3 regions of the Allokutzneria oryzae genome follow, and region 3 is predicted to be linked to each of the others. Evidence: riboswitches for the same ligand, from Rfam matches in the RefSeq annotation. Region 3 holds a riboswitch; each other region holds the start of a gene.
What was found. Region 3 has a riboswitch for S-adenosylmethionine ahead of thrC (threonine synthase). Riboswitches for the same ligand answer to the same signal wherever they lie in the genome.
Positions count from the first base shown of each region.

Region 1: it holds a riboswitch for S-adenosylmethionine, as region 3 does, so the genes downstream of both, ACFFQA_RS30510 (aminotransferase class V-fold PLP-dependent enzyme) here and thrC (threonine synthase) in region 3, are expected to answer to the same signal.
Region 2: it holds a riboswitch for S-adenosylmethionine, as region 3 does, so the genes downstream of both, ACFFQA_RS24880 (methionine ABC transporter ATP-binding protein) here and thrC (threonine synthase) in region 3, are expected to answer to the same signal.

Region 1 covers NZ_JBHLZU010000026.1:411,264-416,654, reverse strand. The annotation lists gene ACFFQA_RS30520 (RluA family pseudouridine synthase) at 1-488, opposite strand, end outside; gene lspA (signal peptidase II) at 559-1,140, opposite strand; gene ACFFQA_RS30510 (aminotransferase class V-fold PLP-dependent enzyme) at 1,171-2,514, opposite strand; SAM riboswitch class IV at 2,550-2,664, opposite strand; gene ACFFQA_RS30505 (potassium/proton antiporter) at 2,972-4,450, opposite strand; gene ACFFQA_RS30500 (DUF167 domain-containing protein) at 4,560-4,844, opposite strand; gene ACFFQA_RS30495 (TetR/AcrR family transcriptional regulator) at 4,841-5,391, opposite strand, start outside.
Region 2 covers NZ_JBHLZU010000020.1:96,254-101,644, reverse strand. The annotation lists gene ACFFQA_RS24890 (MetQ/NlpA family ABC transporter substrate-binding protein) at 1-562, opposite strand, end outside; gene ACFFQA_RS24885 (methionine ABC transporter permease) at 609-1,292, opposite strand; gene ACFFQA_RS24880 (methionine ABC transporter ATP-binding protein) at 1,289-2,302, opposite strand; SAM riboswitch class I at 2,513-2,603, opposite strand; gene rsmA (16S rRNA (adenine(1518)-N(6)/adenine(1519)-N(6))-dimethyltransferase RsmA) at 2,757-3,629, opposite strand; gene ACFFQA_RS24870 (resuscitation-promoting factor) at 3,721-4,815, opposite strand; gene ACFFQA_RS24865 (TatD family hydrolase) at 5,079-5,391, opposite strand, start outside.
Region 3 covers NZ_JBHLZU010000033.1:202,970-208,360, forward strand. The annotation lists gene ACFFQA_RS35485 (SSI family serine proteinase inhibitor) at 188-490, shown strand; gene holA (DNA polymerase III subunit delta) at 1,099-2,079, opposite strand; SAM riboswitch class I at 2,219-2,347, shown strand; gene thrC (threonine synthase) at 2,359-3,621, shown strand; gene ACFFQA_RS35500 (DNA internalization-related competence protein ComEC/Rec2) at 3,632-5,391, opposite strand, start outside.

The sequences.
Region 1 (5,391 bases), on a different contig from region 3:
TTGAACGCCCGCTTCAGCACCGAGTAGGCGTGCTCGCTCTTCGCGACGACCATCACGCCCGTGGTCCCGGCGTCCAGGCGGTGCACGACCCCCTGGCGCTCCGCCGCGCCGGAGGTCGCGATGCGCACGCCCGCCGCCGCGAGGCCGCCGACCACCGTGGGGCCGGTCCAGCCGGGGCTCGGGTGGACCGCGACGCCGACCGGCTTGTCGACCACCACGATGTCGTCGTCCTCGTGCAGCACCTCAAGGCCCTCGACCGCGATGGCCTGGACCTCCACCGGGCGCTCCGGCTCCGGCAGGGTGATCTCCAGCCAGGAGCCCGCGGTGAGCCGGTCGGACTTGCCGACGGGACGGCCGTCCACCAGGACGTCGCCGTTCTCGGTGAGCCCGGCGACGACCGTGCGGGACAGGCCGAGCAGCTTCGACAGGCCCGCGTCGACGCGCATGCCCTCCAGGCCGTCCGGCACCGGCAGGGTGCGTGCGCTCACGAGCCCACCTCGCAAGCTCGGTGGATCGTGAGCGAAGCCGCTGTGGTGAATGGTTCGCTCGCAAGCTCGCTCACGACGAGGTTCCCTTCTTCGAGGACTTCTTCTCGATCAGCGTGCCGTCGTACTCCCGGCCGAGCAGCGCCATCAGCACGATCAGCGCGCCGCCGACGCAGATCGCGGAGTCGGCGACGTTGAACACCGGCCAGACCGAGCCGTCCGGGGCGAACAGCGACAGGAAGTCCACGACGTGGCCGTGCAGGAAGCCCGGCGGGCGGAACAGCCGGTCGCCGAGGTTGCCAAGCGCCCCGGCCAGCACGAGGCCGAGCCCGGCCGCCCAGCCGCCCGAGCGCAGGCGGGGCGCGAAGAACAGGATGGCAGCCGCGACCGCGGCCATGATCAGCGACAGCAGCCAGGTGTAGTCGGCGCCGATGGACCACGCCGCGCCCGGGTTGCGGACGAGCACCAGGTAGAGCGCGCCTCCGAAGAGCCGGATCGGCTCCTGGCCCTCCAGGGTGGCGACCGCCCAGAGCTTGGTGACGATGTCCAGCCCGAGCACGACCACGGCCAACCCGGCGAACAGTCCGAGTCTGCGTGGCGGCGGCTCGGGGGTCGGTGTGGTGCCCTCGGTGCTCACCGGGTCATTGTCGCTCACCCGGCCATTGTCCCTGACCAGCGTCGCGGATCAGACGTCGGCCAGGAACGGCGGCAGCGGGCGCGGGTCGTTCCGCGGAGTCCAGCGGCCGTCGACGAGCTCGTAGTTCCACTTCGGGCCGTCCGTGACGATCCGCCGCAGCGCGCCGACCACCCGCGAGACGTGCTCGGCGTTGTTGCCGAGGCCGAGGCTGATGCGCAGCGCGCGTCCGCCATCGGCGCCGCTGTCGGAGATCAGCCGCTTGGTGGCGATGTGCGCGCAGAACGCGCCGTCCCGCACGCCGATGCCGTACTCGGCGGACAGGATCGCCGCCAGCAGCCCGGCATCGTGCCCGTCGACGGTGAAGCTGACGACGCCGACCCGGTCGGGGGCCTCGTCGCCGAACAGCGTCAGCTCACGGAACCCCGGCACCGTGGCCAGACCGGCCTTGAGCTGGGTGAACAGCTTGTCCTCGTGCGCTTTGACGTCCTCCCAGCGCTGCCGCGCCAGCACTCCGCAGGCCACGGCGAGCGCGTGCACGCCGACCACGTTCGGCGAGCCCGCCTCGTGCCGCTCGGGCACCTTCGACCAGCTCACGCCCAGGTGGTCGCCCCAGTCGACGACGTTGCGGGTGGCACCGCCGCCGAGCAGGTACGGCTCTGCCTGCTGCAACCAGTCCGAGCGACCGACCAGCGCACCCGCGCCGAACGGCGCGTAGAGCTTGTGCCCGGACAGCACGACGTAGTCCACCTCGCTCGCGCTGGCGTCGACCGGTCGGTGCGGGGCGAGCTGCGCGGCGTCGAGCACCGTCCGTGCGCCGTGCGAGTGCGCGCACCGGACGAGGTCGTTGACCGGCCACACCTCGCCGGTGACGTTGGAGGCGCCGGTGATCACCACGAGGCGGGGACCGACCGGGGCTGCCTTGAGGGCTTCGTCGAGCACGCGCACGGCCTCGGCGGGCGTCGCGGGGGTGCGCAGCCGGTTGACCCGCGGACCGCGCCACGGCAGCAGCGCGGCGTGGTGGTCGGTGTCGAAGACGAAGACGCTGGTGCCCTTGGGAACGCTGCGCGCCAACAGGTTCAGCGAGTCCGTGGTGTTGCGGGTGAACACGACCGCGTCGGTCTGGCGGGCCCCGACGAAGCGGCGCACCGCGTGCCGGGCCTGCTCGTAGATGCGGGTGCAGACCTGGGAGGCGAAGCCGGCGCCCCGGTGCACGCTGGCGTACCAGGGCAGCAGCTCGTCGACGGCGTCGCGGACCTGCTCCAGGCACGGGGCGCTGGCGGCGTGGTCGAGGTTGGCGTAGGGCACCAGCTCACCGGTGACCAGCGGAACCGTCAGCCGCGAGCCCACGACGGCGGGAACCGAGGAGCGGATGGGGGCGAACGCGAGCGACACTGCGACCTCCGTGAGTCCGTCGGGACTCACCGGGGAGTCCGCGCTTGTCCGCCGTACCTCACGGCGAACCAGGTCCTCACCTAGGGCACCCCACCGCGGTTGGAGGGTTGCCGACCAGCAAGCTAGGGCTTGACGCTGGCACTCATGACCTTGCACCCGAAGCTAGCCGACGCCGGGCGAACGCGCCAGCCCCCGTCCAGATCCTGGAATGCGATCCACGGCACAACCTCCAGAAGGCGTTGCGCGCCAAGGGAAGCAGCGCGCAATGCCGAGTTGTACACCTAGCCCTGGAACCAACTGGGCAGCCGCCGAAGACCTCGCCGTGGGACAGCCCGCAGCACATGCGCCCCGGAACTGCTCCCACAAGGCAAAGCGTTCCCGGCCAGAACTCGCACAGTCTTGGCACACAAGGTAACGGGCAGGGTTGCGCTCGACCCGAGCTCCCGAACGGCGGAGGTCAGTCCCCCAGCTCGCCCTTCCACCGCGCATAGCGGCCGGCCCGGTCGACCGCTCGGATCCTGCGCTCCGCGACCTCGCGCACGTCCTCGGTGGTCACGATCAAAAGCTGGTCGCCCACCTGCACGCGCGTGGTCATCTGCGGGGTGAAGCCGGATCTCCCGCGCACCACGAGGCTCACCGTGGCACCCACCGGCAGGCGCAGCTCGCTGATGTAGACGCCGTGCAGCTTCGAGCCGTCCGGGACGCGCACCTGCAACAGCTCCGCGCCGAGCTCGTCGAGCGGGGCCGCGTCGACCTGGATCTCCTGCGGCTCGCCGCGACGCACCAACCCGAGCACGCGGGCCACCAGCGGCAGTGTCGTGCCCTGGATCAGCGTCAGCACCACCACGAGCACGAACACCACGTCGATCAGCTGCTGCGCGCCGGGAACCTCCTCGGTGACCGGGATCAGCGCGAGCACGATCGGCACCGCACCGCGAAGCCCGGACCAGGAGAGGAACACCTGTTCCCGCCACGGCACCCGGAAGGGCAGCGCCGAGGCGAACACCGACAGCGGCCGGGCGAGGAGCACCAGCACCGCACCGGTGATCAACGCCGGGACGATGACGCTGGGCAGCCGCCCCGGCGAGGCGTAGAGGCCCAGCAACACGAACAGGCCGATCTGCGAGAGCCAGCCCAGTCCTTCCACGAACGAGAGCGTGTCGGCGCGGTGCGGCAGCCTCGCGTTGCCCAGCACCAGCCCGGCGACGTAGGTGGCGAGCAGGCCTGAGGCGTGCAGCTCCTGTCCCGCCGAGTAGGCGAGCACGCAGACCGCGACTGTCGCAAGTGGATAGAGACCGGTCGCGGGGAGCGCCGCGCGACGCAGGGCCTGGCTGCCGAACCAGCCGAGCGCGATGCCGACGACCGCGCCGACCGCGAGCTCGTAGACCACCAGCCCCGGTGTCCACCAGCTGACCGGGTCGCTTCCGGCGAGGAGGACGACGGCGATGTAGACCGGCGCGTCGTTGAGCCCCGACTCCAGCTCAAGAGTCCCGGAGATCCTGCGGTGCACCCCCAAGCCGCGCAGGACGCTGAACACCGCGGCGGCGTCGGTGGAGGAGACCACCGCGCCCCACAGCAACGCGGTCCGCCAGTCGAGGCCGAGCAGCAGGTGCAGCCCAGCCCCGGTGACGCCGATGCTGACCGCGACGGCCACAGTGGACATCGCGATGCCGAGCCCGAGCGCGGGGCGGACGTTGGTCCACCGCGTCGTGAGCCCGCCTTCCGCGAGGATCACCACCAGCGCGGCGAGACCGAGGTACTGGGTCAGCCGGGCATCGCTGAAGAGGATGCCGAAGCCCGCCTCGCCGAGTAACAGCCCGATCCCGAGGTAGAGCAACAGTGACGGTAGTCCCAGCCGCACCGAGGCCCGCACCGCGAGCACCGCGATCAGCACCACCAACGAGCCGATCCCGAGTCCCAGCGACAGCTCCGTCACTCCGCCTCCAGCGCTCGCGCCGTGTTACCTGGGGTCCATTGTCGCCGCTGTGCGCAAGAACTCGGATATGACGAGTCGTTGATCTCGTGTTTCGAAAGCGGTGTAACCCTCAACCGAGCAGCTCGGCGAGCCGCCGCGCGGCGTCCTCCGGGCACGGGTCGAGCTCGATCACCTTGTCACGACCGCGATCCCCGCTCACCACGGCGACATCCTGGCGCCGCACGCCGAACGCCCTCGCCAGCGCCCGGCGCACGGCCTCATTGGCCTTCCCCTCAACAGCGGGAGCGGCAACGGCGACCACGAGCGCGGGCCGGTCCCCCGCGTCCCACCTGCCGCCGACGGAGTCCTTGCGGGCACCGGGTTTGACGCGCACCGCGAACCTGAACCCGCTCACTCACCGAGTCCCTCGCTCAGCAACGCGACCATCTCGTCGAGATAGACCCGTTGCGCCGCACGGGATCCCGGCAGCATGTCGCCCGCCATCCGCCGAAGCTGCGCGTGCCCGAGGTAGGCGGAGTACGCCATCAGCGCCCGCCGTCGCGCTTTCGGCCGCGCGAAGCCAAGTTCTCCGACCACCGCGGCGATGTAGTCGACCCGCCGCTCGGTGACGCGGTGCAGAACCGGTGCCACGAGCGGATCATCGGCCGCGGCGAGCAGCGCGAGCTCCACGGACGCGTCGGCGCCGTCCTCGGAGATCACCGTGGCGATCAGCAACCGCAGCCGCCGCAGCGGGTCCGGCTCGTCCTGCACCGCGGTGATCACCGCCTCGGTGTGCTCGGTCTCCCAGCGTTCCAGCATCGCCACCACGAGCGCGTCCCGGTTCGGGAAGTGGTGGTAGGCGCTGCCCTTGGTGGCGCCCAGCCGTGCGGCGAGCGGCTCGATCGCCACCGCCTTGAGCCCGCCATCAGCGAGGGCCAGCAGCGCCTCGGCCGTCCAGTCCC
Region 2 (5,391 bases), on a different contig from region 3:
CGGCCTCGGTCTCCAGCAGCTCCACGCGCTTGGGGTTCTCCGCGACGTCGGACTTGGTGGCCTTCTGCTCGGTGCCCGGCTTGAGCGTGATCAGGCCGGTGGAGGCGAGCAGGTTCAGCGAGCGGGAGAGGTTGCTCGGGTCGTTGGGCAGCGCGACCTTCGCACCCGGCTGCAGCTCGTCGATCTTCTTGACCTTCTTGGAGAAGACGGCGAGCGGCTCGATGTGCACCGCGCCGACCGGCTGCAGCTTGACGTTGCGCGAGGCCTGGAACTCCTCCAGGTAGGGCTTGTGCTGGAAGTAGTTGGCCTCCAGCTGCCCCTCGGCGAGCGCGGTGTTCGGCGTGACGTAGTCGTTGATCTCGACCACGTCGACCTTGATGCCCTTGTCCTTGGCCAGGTTGTCCGCGACGTAGCGCAGGATCTCGGCGTGCGGGACCGGGCTGACGCCGACCCGGATGGCGGCGTTGGGGTCCTTGGCGGGGTCCGCCCCGCCGCAGGCGGCGAGCGCGAGGGCGCTGACGGTGACGAGTGCGGCGGCGGCGAGCGCGCGGATACGACGCATGGGAGTGGTGTTTCCTTTCAACGCGTCCCCACGGGTGGGGGACGCCTCAGACGGTGACGCGGCGGCGGCGGTCGATGCCGCGGGCGCCGAGGTCGAACAGGTACTGCACGAGGCGGGCGAACACGCCGAGGACCACGACGGTGCTGATCAGCACCCTGGTGTCGAAGCGCTGGTAGCCGTAGCGGATCGCGAGGTCGCCGAGACCACCGCCGCCGACCACGCCCGCCATGGCGGAGTAGCCGATCAGCGCGATCACGGTGACGCCGATCCCGGCGACGAGCGCGGGCGCGGCCTCGCGCAGCAGCACGCCGCGGACGATGTGCGGCTTGGTCGCGCCGGTGGTGATCGCGGCCTCCACCACGGAGGTGTCCACCTCGCGCAGCGCGCCTTCGACGAGCCGGGCGAGGAACGGGATCGCGCCGACCGTCAGCGGGACGACCGCGGCGGTGCTGCCGAGCGTCGTGCCGATGATCGAGCGCGTCACCGGGAGCAACGCGATCAGCAGGATCACGAACGGCAGCGACCTGCCGATGTCCACGACGAGGTTGAGCAGCCGGTGGGTCAGCGCCTGCGGGCGCAGTCCTCCCGGCGAGGTCACGTGCAGCAGCACGCCGAGCGGCAGGCCGCCGATCAGGGCGAACACGGCGGACAGCGCCACCATGTACAGCGTTTCCCACCCCGTCTCGGCGAGCAGCTCGAAGACCTTGGACCAGGGTGTCTCGGTTCTCACGCAGCAGTCCCCGCAACCAGGGTGGGCTTGTGGCGGACGACGGCACCGCGCTCGCCGATCCACTTGAGGGCGGCGTCGGCGCGCTCACCGTTGAGCGCGATGCGGAACCGGGCGACGGGGGTGTCGTTGAGCCGGGTCATGCCGCCGCCGAGCAGCGACAGCTCGACGTTGTGCCTGCTGGCGGCCTCGGGCAGCAGCGCGCCGATCGCGGCGAAGCCGACGAGCACGATGTCGGCGACCCGGTCGTAGTTGGCGTTGTGCGCCTGGGAGACCTGGTCGAGCTCGGGCAGCAGCGCCGAGGCGGTGAGGCTGCCGGGGGCGGCGACGAGGTCGAGGACCTTGCCGTTCTCCACCACGCGACCGTGCTCAAGCACCGCGATGTCGTCGCAGATCCGGCGGACCACGGCCATGTCATGGGTGACGATGAGGACGGTGACGCCGAGCTCGGAGCGGACGCGGTCGAGCACGGTCAGCACGGAGCCGGTGGTCTCCGGGTCCAGCGCCGAGGTCGGCTCGTCGGCGAGCAGCACCGAGGGGCTGCCCGCGAGCGCGCGGGCGATGGCGACGCGCTGGCGCTGACCGCCGGAGAGCTGGTCCGGGTAGTTGGCGGCCTTGTCGGACAGGCCGACCAGCTCCAGCAGCTCGGCGACGCGCTGCTTGCGCTGCGGACCGGGGATCTTGGCCGCCTCCAGCGGGAGCGCGATGTTGCCCGCGGCGGTGCGCTGGCGCAGCAGGGAGTCGGTCTGCGGCACGACGCCGATCTGCCTGCGGGCGGCGCGCAGCGCGGCGCCGGAGAGGCTGACCAGGTCGGTGCCGTCCACCCGGATCGAACCGGAGTCGGGCTGCTCCAGCAGCGCGATGCAGCGGGCCAGGGTCGACTTGCCAGCACCGCTGGTGCCGACGACGCCGAGGATCGTGCCGGCGGGAACCTCCAGGGAGACGCCGTCCAGCGCGCGGACCTCGCCCCCTCGGCCGGGGAAGCTCTTGGTCAGGTTCTCAACAGTGATCACGATGACTCCATGGCAGGGCCGCCGCTCGTGACGGCAGCACTCCTGACCGTCCTTTGTGGACGGGAAAGGGGTTTGCGGGGTGGGGAGTTGGGTCAGGCGTCGGTGCGGGATGCGCGACGACAGCCACTCACCGTGCGGAGGCACTGATCGACACAGCGTCGACGGACCAGGTTCGGTCGACGTGCGGACATCGGCAGGCGAAGCATGAGGACTCCATCGGTCCTGGCGTTAGCACCTGCCCGTTTCCGGGTGGTTGCTGCGGCGTCACGGAGCCAGGTCTCTCGGCCGCTCGGGATGGATTGCTTGGGACAGTAGAACCGACGAGGACGGACGAAGGCAAGTCGTTTCAGGCCCGAGGAAGCGGATCGTTCGGCACATCACACTCACGGCCGAACGCCCTGGTGAACACCGGAATGCCGGGATTTGTTCCCGAGGGGTGATACCGGTCTCAGACTCAGGTATGGGCGGCGGCCCGCGCCTCGGCGATCCGCGCGAAGTCCGCGACGTCCAGCTGCTCGCCGCGCGTGGTGGGATCGACGCCCGCCGCGACGAGGTGCTCCTCGGCGAGCGCGGCGGACCCGGCCCACCCGGCGAGAGCGGCCCGCAGGGTCTTGCGGCGCTGCGCGAAAGCGGCGTCCACCAAGGAGAAAACCGCCTTACGGTCCACAGTGGACGGAGGGTCGCGGCGGACGAAGGACACCAGCGCGGAGTCGACGTTGGGCACCGGCCAGAACACCGCGCGCGGCACGGGCCCGGCCCGGCGCACGTCGGCGTACCAGGCGGCCTTCACGCTGGGCACCCCGTAGACCTTGCTGCCGGGGCGCGCGGCCAGCCGGTCCGCGACCTCGGCCTGGACCATGACCAGCCCGTGGTTCAGCGAGGGCAGCTCGGCGAGCAGGTGCAGCACCACCGGCACGGACACGTTGTACGGCAGGTTCGCCACGAGCGCGGTCGGCGGCTGCGGGAAGTCGGCGGCCTTGACCCGCATCCCGTCGGCGGGCAGCACGGTCAACCGCGACGCGAGGTCGGGAGCGTGCTCGGCGGCGGTCCGCTCCAGCCGCGAGGCGAGCACGGGGTCGATCTCCACGGCGACAACGGAGCCGCACGCGGACAGCAGCGCGAGGGTCAGCGAGCCGAGCCCGGGACCGATCTCCAGTGCGACGTCGTCGGCGGCGAGGTTCGCCCCTGCCACGATGCGCCGAACCGTGTTGGGGTCGTGCACGAAGTTCTGCCCCAGCTTCTTGGTGGGACGGACCCCGAGCTCCTCGGCCAGCCGCCGCACATCGGCGGGCCCGAGCAGCCGCACACCCTCAACCCGCTCATCCACCCCCGAAGGATCTCATCCCGGCCATTCGCGGGCTTATGGACCTGTTCGGAACCCCGAAAGCGTCCATAAGCCCGCGAATGGCACCAGGGGGTCAGCGGAGGCCGAGCTTGGCGGAGCAGTGGGGCCAGGCGCTGTAGCCGCCTCGGCGGTCGCGGACCTTCGTGGCGATCGCGATCTGCTGCTCGCGGGAGGCCTGGCTCGCCACCGGGGCGTAGGCGCCGCCGCCGTTGGCCTGCCAGGTCTGCCGGTCGAACTGGAGCCCGCCGTGGTACTTGCCGTTGGAGCTGACCGCCGACCAGTTGCCGGTGGCCTCGCACTGCGCGAGCCGGTCCCAGACCGCCGCGTCCGCGATCGGCTTGGTGCCGACCTTGATCTTGCGCGGCTTCGGCTCCTTGACGACCTTGCTGCGGACCTCTTCCTTCTTGGTCCGCTTGCCGTTGACGGTGATCACCTTGTAGGTGACCTCCTTCTCACCCGGCTCGCCCTCCTCGAGGACCTCTTTCTCACCCTTGTTCATCGAGGAGTCCTCCTGCTTCTCCTCGGGCGGGTCGACCTTGACCTTCTCGACGAGCTCGGTGAACCGGGTGCGCGTGACCTCGATCTGCATCTTCTCGCTGGTGAGCGGGGTCTTGGGCTCCGGCTTCACCGTGTCGTCCTGTTCCAGGGCGACGTTCTGCTCCTTGAGCAGGTCCTCGACGGAGGTGGCGTTGGTGGCGACCTCGCGCGGCGGCTGCCCGCCGTCGACGAGGGTGACCAGCTTGGCGGTCTTGAGGTCCAGCGCCATGCCCTCCAGCGGGATGCGCTGGTGCCGGTCGGCGGACAGGAGCGCGCCGTCGTGGCGCATGCCCAGGTGGCGCATGGCCTCGTCGACGGTGAGCGCGGTGGTCCACACCTCGCGCCGCTTGCCGTCCACGGTGAGCATCAGCTTGCGGCCGCGCTTGAGCACGATCCGGCTGCCGTCGATGATCGCGGCGTGCCCGGCGGGGGCGAGCGCGTCACGCGTCCCCGCGTTCAGGCCCGCGCTGTCCAGCGCGCCGAGCACGGTTCCGGCGAACGTGTGCACCTGGCGCTGCTCGTCGTCGACGGTGATCGTGATGGTCTTGTCCATCGCGATGGCGGTGGCTCCACCGCCGGTGACGACCAGGAGGGTGGCGGCTGCTGCCGCCCTGACCAGCGTGCTCTTCACAGGTGGTCCAGACGTCGGGCCTCCGGGCAGGGGGAGGCGGTCCGCCGTGGCACGGCCGCCGTCGTTCCCCCGACAGGACTCCGGCGACACCTCCGGCACCGGGCCCACCCAGGTGGCGCTCGGTCGACCGCCCGGGATGTCCCCACCCCGGCTATCGGTCACGGGACCGTAACGGACGTCGGCGTCGTCGACAACAACCGGAATCTCGACTGTGTGCTCGGTCACGTCGCCGGGCTGATCATCTTGGTATCTGCCGGAGTCGCTCACGGCGCGACAACCTCCTGGAACCGGAAGACCCGTTCGGCGGTGGCGGTGGTGGCGGCGGCGAGCTCGGCGAGGTCGTCCCCGCGCAGCTCGGCGAGGTCGCGCAGGGTGTACGCGACGCAGTACGGCTCGTTCGGCCTGCCGCGGAACGGGTGGGGGGTGAGGAAGGGGGCGTCGGTCTCGACGAGCATCTGCTCGGCCGGGACCAGGAGCGCGGCCTCGCGCAGCGCCTTGGCGTTGCGGAAGGTGACCGCGCCCGCGAAGGACAGCACGTACCCGGCGTCCAGACAGCGGCGCGCGAAGTCCGCGTCG
Region 3 (5,391 bases):
TGAGCCCGCTACGTATTCCAGGTGTGGACACCACGACCACCCACAACCTGTCCGGACATATTTCACTGAAAGGTAAAAAATGTTCAGGAACCGACTGCTTCGGTTCGCCCCGATCGCGGGAGTAGTACTGCTCCCCACACTGGCGACACCGGCCGAGGCGGTCCCCCACGCCGCGGCGTCGATCTCGGTGCTCGTCCTGTCGAGCAACCCCGGGGAGACCGTCTCACCTCGCGCCAGGCGGGTGGTGCTGACCTGCTCGCCCGCCGGGGGGACACACCCCGCACCCCGCCCGACCTGCACGGAACTGAGCAAGGTCGGCGGCGACGTGACCGCGCTCAATATCAATCCGAACACGGCGTGCCCGCTGATCTACGACCCGATCACCGTCACCTCCACCGGCTTCTGGAAGGGCCGTCCGATGCGGCAGCGAATGACTTTCCCGAACAGTTGCGTACTGACCGCACTGACCGGTCCGGTATTCAGGTTCTGATTGGTTCTCAACAAGCACCCCGACGCAACTTGTTGATCGCACAATCAGATAACCTCACATGGCACACACATCGGCCGCCAGGGAAACCACTCGACGGCTGGATTGACATGAATTTCAGAGAAACACCTTCAGATCCTGCTGAAGACCACCAATCCTCTGCAACCGTTTGCCCGACTTGACGTCGAACCGCCAGCGGGTTCCGTTTTGTCCGGCCACTCACCCGGCACATGCCGGAAGGACAACGTTCGGCCCATCGCACCCTCGTACTGTCCGTGGCCGAAAATCCAGAAGACAGCCCGCCAAGAGAGTGACGCCGACCTCTGTCCCCACGGGCGGTAACCGCCCGTCCGGGAGCCCGCGGCGGCGCCCGGTGGCGAAGGCGAAGGAAAACTTCACCCGAATGAATGTCGAGTTCGCTCCACACTGCACGACGGGATGTGCACCTCTCACCGCGAGTGCGTCCGACGCCGTCCTCGGGCACCGCGCGGCAGAGCAGAAGACGCACCCGGTTCACAGCTTCTGACCTGGGTTTTCTCCCGGGTTCACCAGACAGGCGGGGGTTCCTCGGCAGCCGCTGGCCGAGGAGCCCCCGCCGCCGCCCTGCCCGCTCAGCCGCGGTTGCGCGCCGCGACCACCTTCAGCACCGCGCGCTCCACCGCGTAGTCCGCGCTGGCCGCCATGCCCTTGACCTCGGCGTTGAGCGTGGCGACCAGCCCCATCGCCTCGGCGAGCCCCTCCGGCGACCAGCCCTGCGCCTGCCCGAGCGCCTTCTTGACCTTCCACGGCGGCATGCCGAGCTGCCCGGCGAGCTGGAACGGGTCGGCCCGCCCGACACCGGCCACCCTGGCGATCGTGCGCACCGCGTCGGCGAGCGCGTCGGCGAGCAGGACGTGCGGGACGCCCAGCTGCAGTGCCCAGCGCAGCGACTCCAGTGCGGCGGTGCGGTCGCCGGTGACGGCCTTCTCCGCCACGGCGAAGCCGGTCACCTCGGCGCGGCCGCGGTGGTAGCGGCGCACTGCCTGCTCGTCGACCTTGCCGCCGGTGTCGGCGACGAGCTGCGACGCGGCGGCGGAGAGCTCGCGCAGGTCGTTGCCGACCGTCTCCATCAACGCGGCCATCGCGGGGCCGTCGATCTTGCCACCCGCGCGCCGGACCTCGTTGCGCACAAAGGATTCCCGCTCACTGGCCTTGGTGAGCTTGGCGCACTCGGCGACCGCGGCCCCCGCCTTGCGCAGCGCGGTGGGCAGCTCCTTGGCGAGCTTGCCCCGGCCGCCGCCGGTGTGGGTCACGACCAGCGTCACGCCGTCGGCCGGGTCGCGGATGTAGGACAGCACCGCCTCGGCGATCTCCTTGCCCGCCTCCTGCGCCGCCTCCAGCACGATGACGCGCCCCTCGGCGAACAGCGAGGGGCTGAGCAGCTCGGCCAGCTCGGGCGGAGTGAGATCGGTCACCCGGACCCGCCTCAGCTCGGCCTCGGGATCGGCCTGTCGCGCGGCGTCCAGGGCGGCCCGGACCGAACGCTCGACGAGGAGCTCTTCCTCTCCGATGACCAGGTGCAACGGGGCTGGCGCGACGGCGGGAGCACTCACCCCGCCATCCTCGCACGGGGGTCCGACGGCGGACGGCGGCGCACGTCCCGCATCGTGGGCAACGGTGGCTGCCCGCCGGGACGTTGCCGTAGCGTTACCGCCGGACAGCGCCGAGCGCGCCGCCCACCCACAACTGAACAGCTCATCCAGAGGGGTAGAGGGATCGGCCCTACGACACCCCGGCAACCGACGTCAGCTCAGCGGACTCCGCGAGGCGAACGGCGATCACGGTGCCAAATCCGGCCCGCACAAGCGGGAAAGATGAGGAGAGACCTCGCGATGACGACCATTGAGGCGCGCCGCAGCGCCCGCCAGTTCGACCTCGGCCCGGCCCGCGCCCTGGTGTGCCGCGAGTGCGGCAACGAGGTACCGCTCGCCGCGGAGTTCGCGTGTTCGGAGTGTTTCGGCCCCCTTGAGGTCGGCTACGACTTCGGCAAGATCACCCGCGCGGAGATCGAGGCGGGACCGCGTTCCATCTGGCGCTACCGCAACCTCCTCCCGGTGCCCGCCGACGTGCGGGAACACCCCAACACCGATCCCGGCCTGACCCGGCTGGTCAAGGCCGACCGCCTGGCGGCGGCCCTCGGCGTGCGCAAGCTGTGGGTGAAGGACGACACCGGCAACCCCACGCACTCCTTCAAGGACCGCGTGGTCGCGGTGGCCCTGGCCGCCGCCCGCCAGCTCGGGTTCACCGTGCTGGCCTGCCCCTCCACCGGCAACCTGGCCAACGCCGTCGCCGCGGCCGCCGCGCGCGCCGGCTGGGAGTCGGTCGTGCTGATCCCCTCCTCTCTGGAGCGGGCGAAGGTGCTGACCACCGCCGTGTACGACGGCGCGCTGATCGCGGTGGACGGCAACTACGACGACGTGAACCGCCTGGCCACCGAGCTGGCCGCCGACCACGAGGACTGGGCGTTCGTCAACGTCAACGTCCGCCCGTACTACGCGGAGGGCTCCAAGACCCTCGGTTACGAGGTCGCCGAGCAGCTCGGCTGGCGCCTGCCGCAGCAGATCGTGGTGCCGGTGGCCTCCGGCTCGCAGCTGACCAAGGTGGACAAGGCCTTCCGTGAGCTGGGCGAGCTGGACCTGGTGGAACCGACGCCGTACCGCGTCTTCGGCGCGCAGGCCACCGGCTGCTCCCCCGTCGCCGCCGCCTTCCAGGCAGGCCACGACGTGATCCAGCCGGTCAAGCCGGACACGATCGCCCGCTCGCTGGCGATCGGCGCCCCGGCCGACGGCCCGTACGTGCTGGACACGGTGCGCCGCACCAACGGATCGGTGGAGCACGTCAGCGACGAGGAAGTCGTGGACGCCATCCGGCTGCTGGCCCGCACCGAGGGCATCTTCGCCGAGACCGCGGGCGGTGTCACCGTCGCGACGGCGAAGAAGCTGATCGAGTCCGGCCAGCTCGACCCGGACGCCGAGACGGTGCTGCTGATCACCGGTGACGGGCTCAAGACCCTCGACGCGGTCCAGGACAAGGTCGGCCCGCGTGCCACCGTGCCACCGTCGAGCGCCGCCGTCCGCGAGGCCCTCGGCCTGTGAGGCAAGGCGGTCACCGCCGAGGCGGTGGTCGTGGTTCTCCTCTCCGCGCGGTCGCCAGACCGTCCTGAGTGGACAGAACGGCGACGTCACCGTCCTGGTCGGTGCGCAGGACGCGCACATCGGCGAGTGCTTGCAGTACCAGTGGGCTCGGGTGGCCGTAGTCGTTGCCCGAGCCCACGCAGATCAGTGCGACGCGAGGCCGCACCGCGGCGAGGAACCTGGGCAGGCTGTACCGGGAACCGTGGTGCGGAACCTTGAGCACCTCCGCGCTGAGATCCACTGTGGACGCCAGGAGCTCGGCCTGGGTGGACAGCTCGATGTCTCCGGTCAGCAACACCCGCCCGGCTGCTGTGTGCGCTCGCAGCACCAATGACGAGTCGTTGACGACTGTGCCGGACAACGGCGTCTCCGATGTCCGCGGCTCGGGCGAGCGCAGTGGCGCCAGCACCTCCAGCACCAGTCCGGGCCACTCCATCCGCTGGTCGCGGCCCAGCTCGATCAACGCGACCCCGGCTTCCTCAACGGTCTTGCGCACCTCCTTCATCGCCCACGCGGGTTCTCGCAGCGGTCCTACCGCGACGGCTCCCACGGATCGCTCCGCCAGCACTGCCGCAAGGCCACCGATGTGGTCGGCGTGCAGGTGGCTCAGTACCACCAGCGGGATCCGGTCCACGTCGAGCCGGTCCAGGCACGCGTTGACCGCCAACGGTTCCGGGCCGGTGTCAACCAACACCGCGCGACCTGGTTCGGCCACCGCCAGCACCACCGCGTCTCCCTGGCCGACGTCGCAGGCCACCGCCGCCCAGCCGCGAACCGGCCACTGTGGACTGATCAGCTTCGCCGGAACGGTCACCAGCAGCAGCGCCACCACGCCGAGCACCAACAGGATGCGGAACCGAGGGCTCCGCCACAGCACCACGAGCACGACGAGCAACGCGGTCAGCAACAGGCCGCCGAGCACACCCGCGGGCCAGGCGATGCCGTTGTCGGGGACCGCCGCCGCGTGCCGTCCGACGGTGATCAGCCACCACACCTCCGGCCCCGCCAGGTGCACCAGGAACTCAGCGATCGACTCGTGCACCGTCGACGCCACCGCGGCGAGCACTCCCAAGACCGTCGCGGGAGCGACCACAGGGGCCGCGAGCAGGTTGGCCGGGATCGCCACCAGGCTGATCTGCCCGGAGATCGCCGCGATCACCGGGGCCGTTGCGAGCTGCGCCGCCGCCGGAACGGCGATGGCCTCCGCCAGCCCCACGGGCACCCCACGGTCGCGAAGCGCTCCGGCCCACCTCGGCGCGAGAACCACCAGCGCCGAGGTCGCCAGCACCGACAGCGCGAAGCCGGGCGTGGTGGCCAGGCTCGGATCGAACAGCAGCAGAACGATCACGGCTCCGGCCAGTGCGGGTAGCGCGGATCCCTTGCGCCCCAACACCAACGCCAGCAGCGTGACCCCGCCCATCGCCGCCGCTCGCAGCACGCTCGGCTCCGGCCGGGCCAGCACGACAAAGCACACGAGAGCCAGCGCCGCGGCAGCTCCCGCCATCCGCGGCCCGGCGGACAGCAGCCGGAACAACAGGAGTACCGCTCCGCAAACGATGGCCAGGTTGGCACCACTCACCGCGAGCAGATGAGCCAACCCGGATGCCTGGAACTCCTCGACAACGCGCGGCGACAGCGCACTGGTGTCTCCGACGACCAGAGCGGGCAGCAGACCCGCCAACTCGGCGGAGAGCACCTGCGAAGCGTCGCGTAAACCGTTGCGGACCTGCT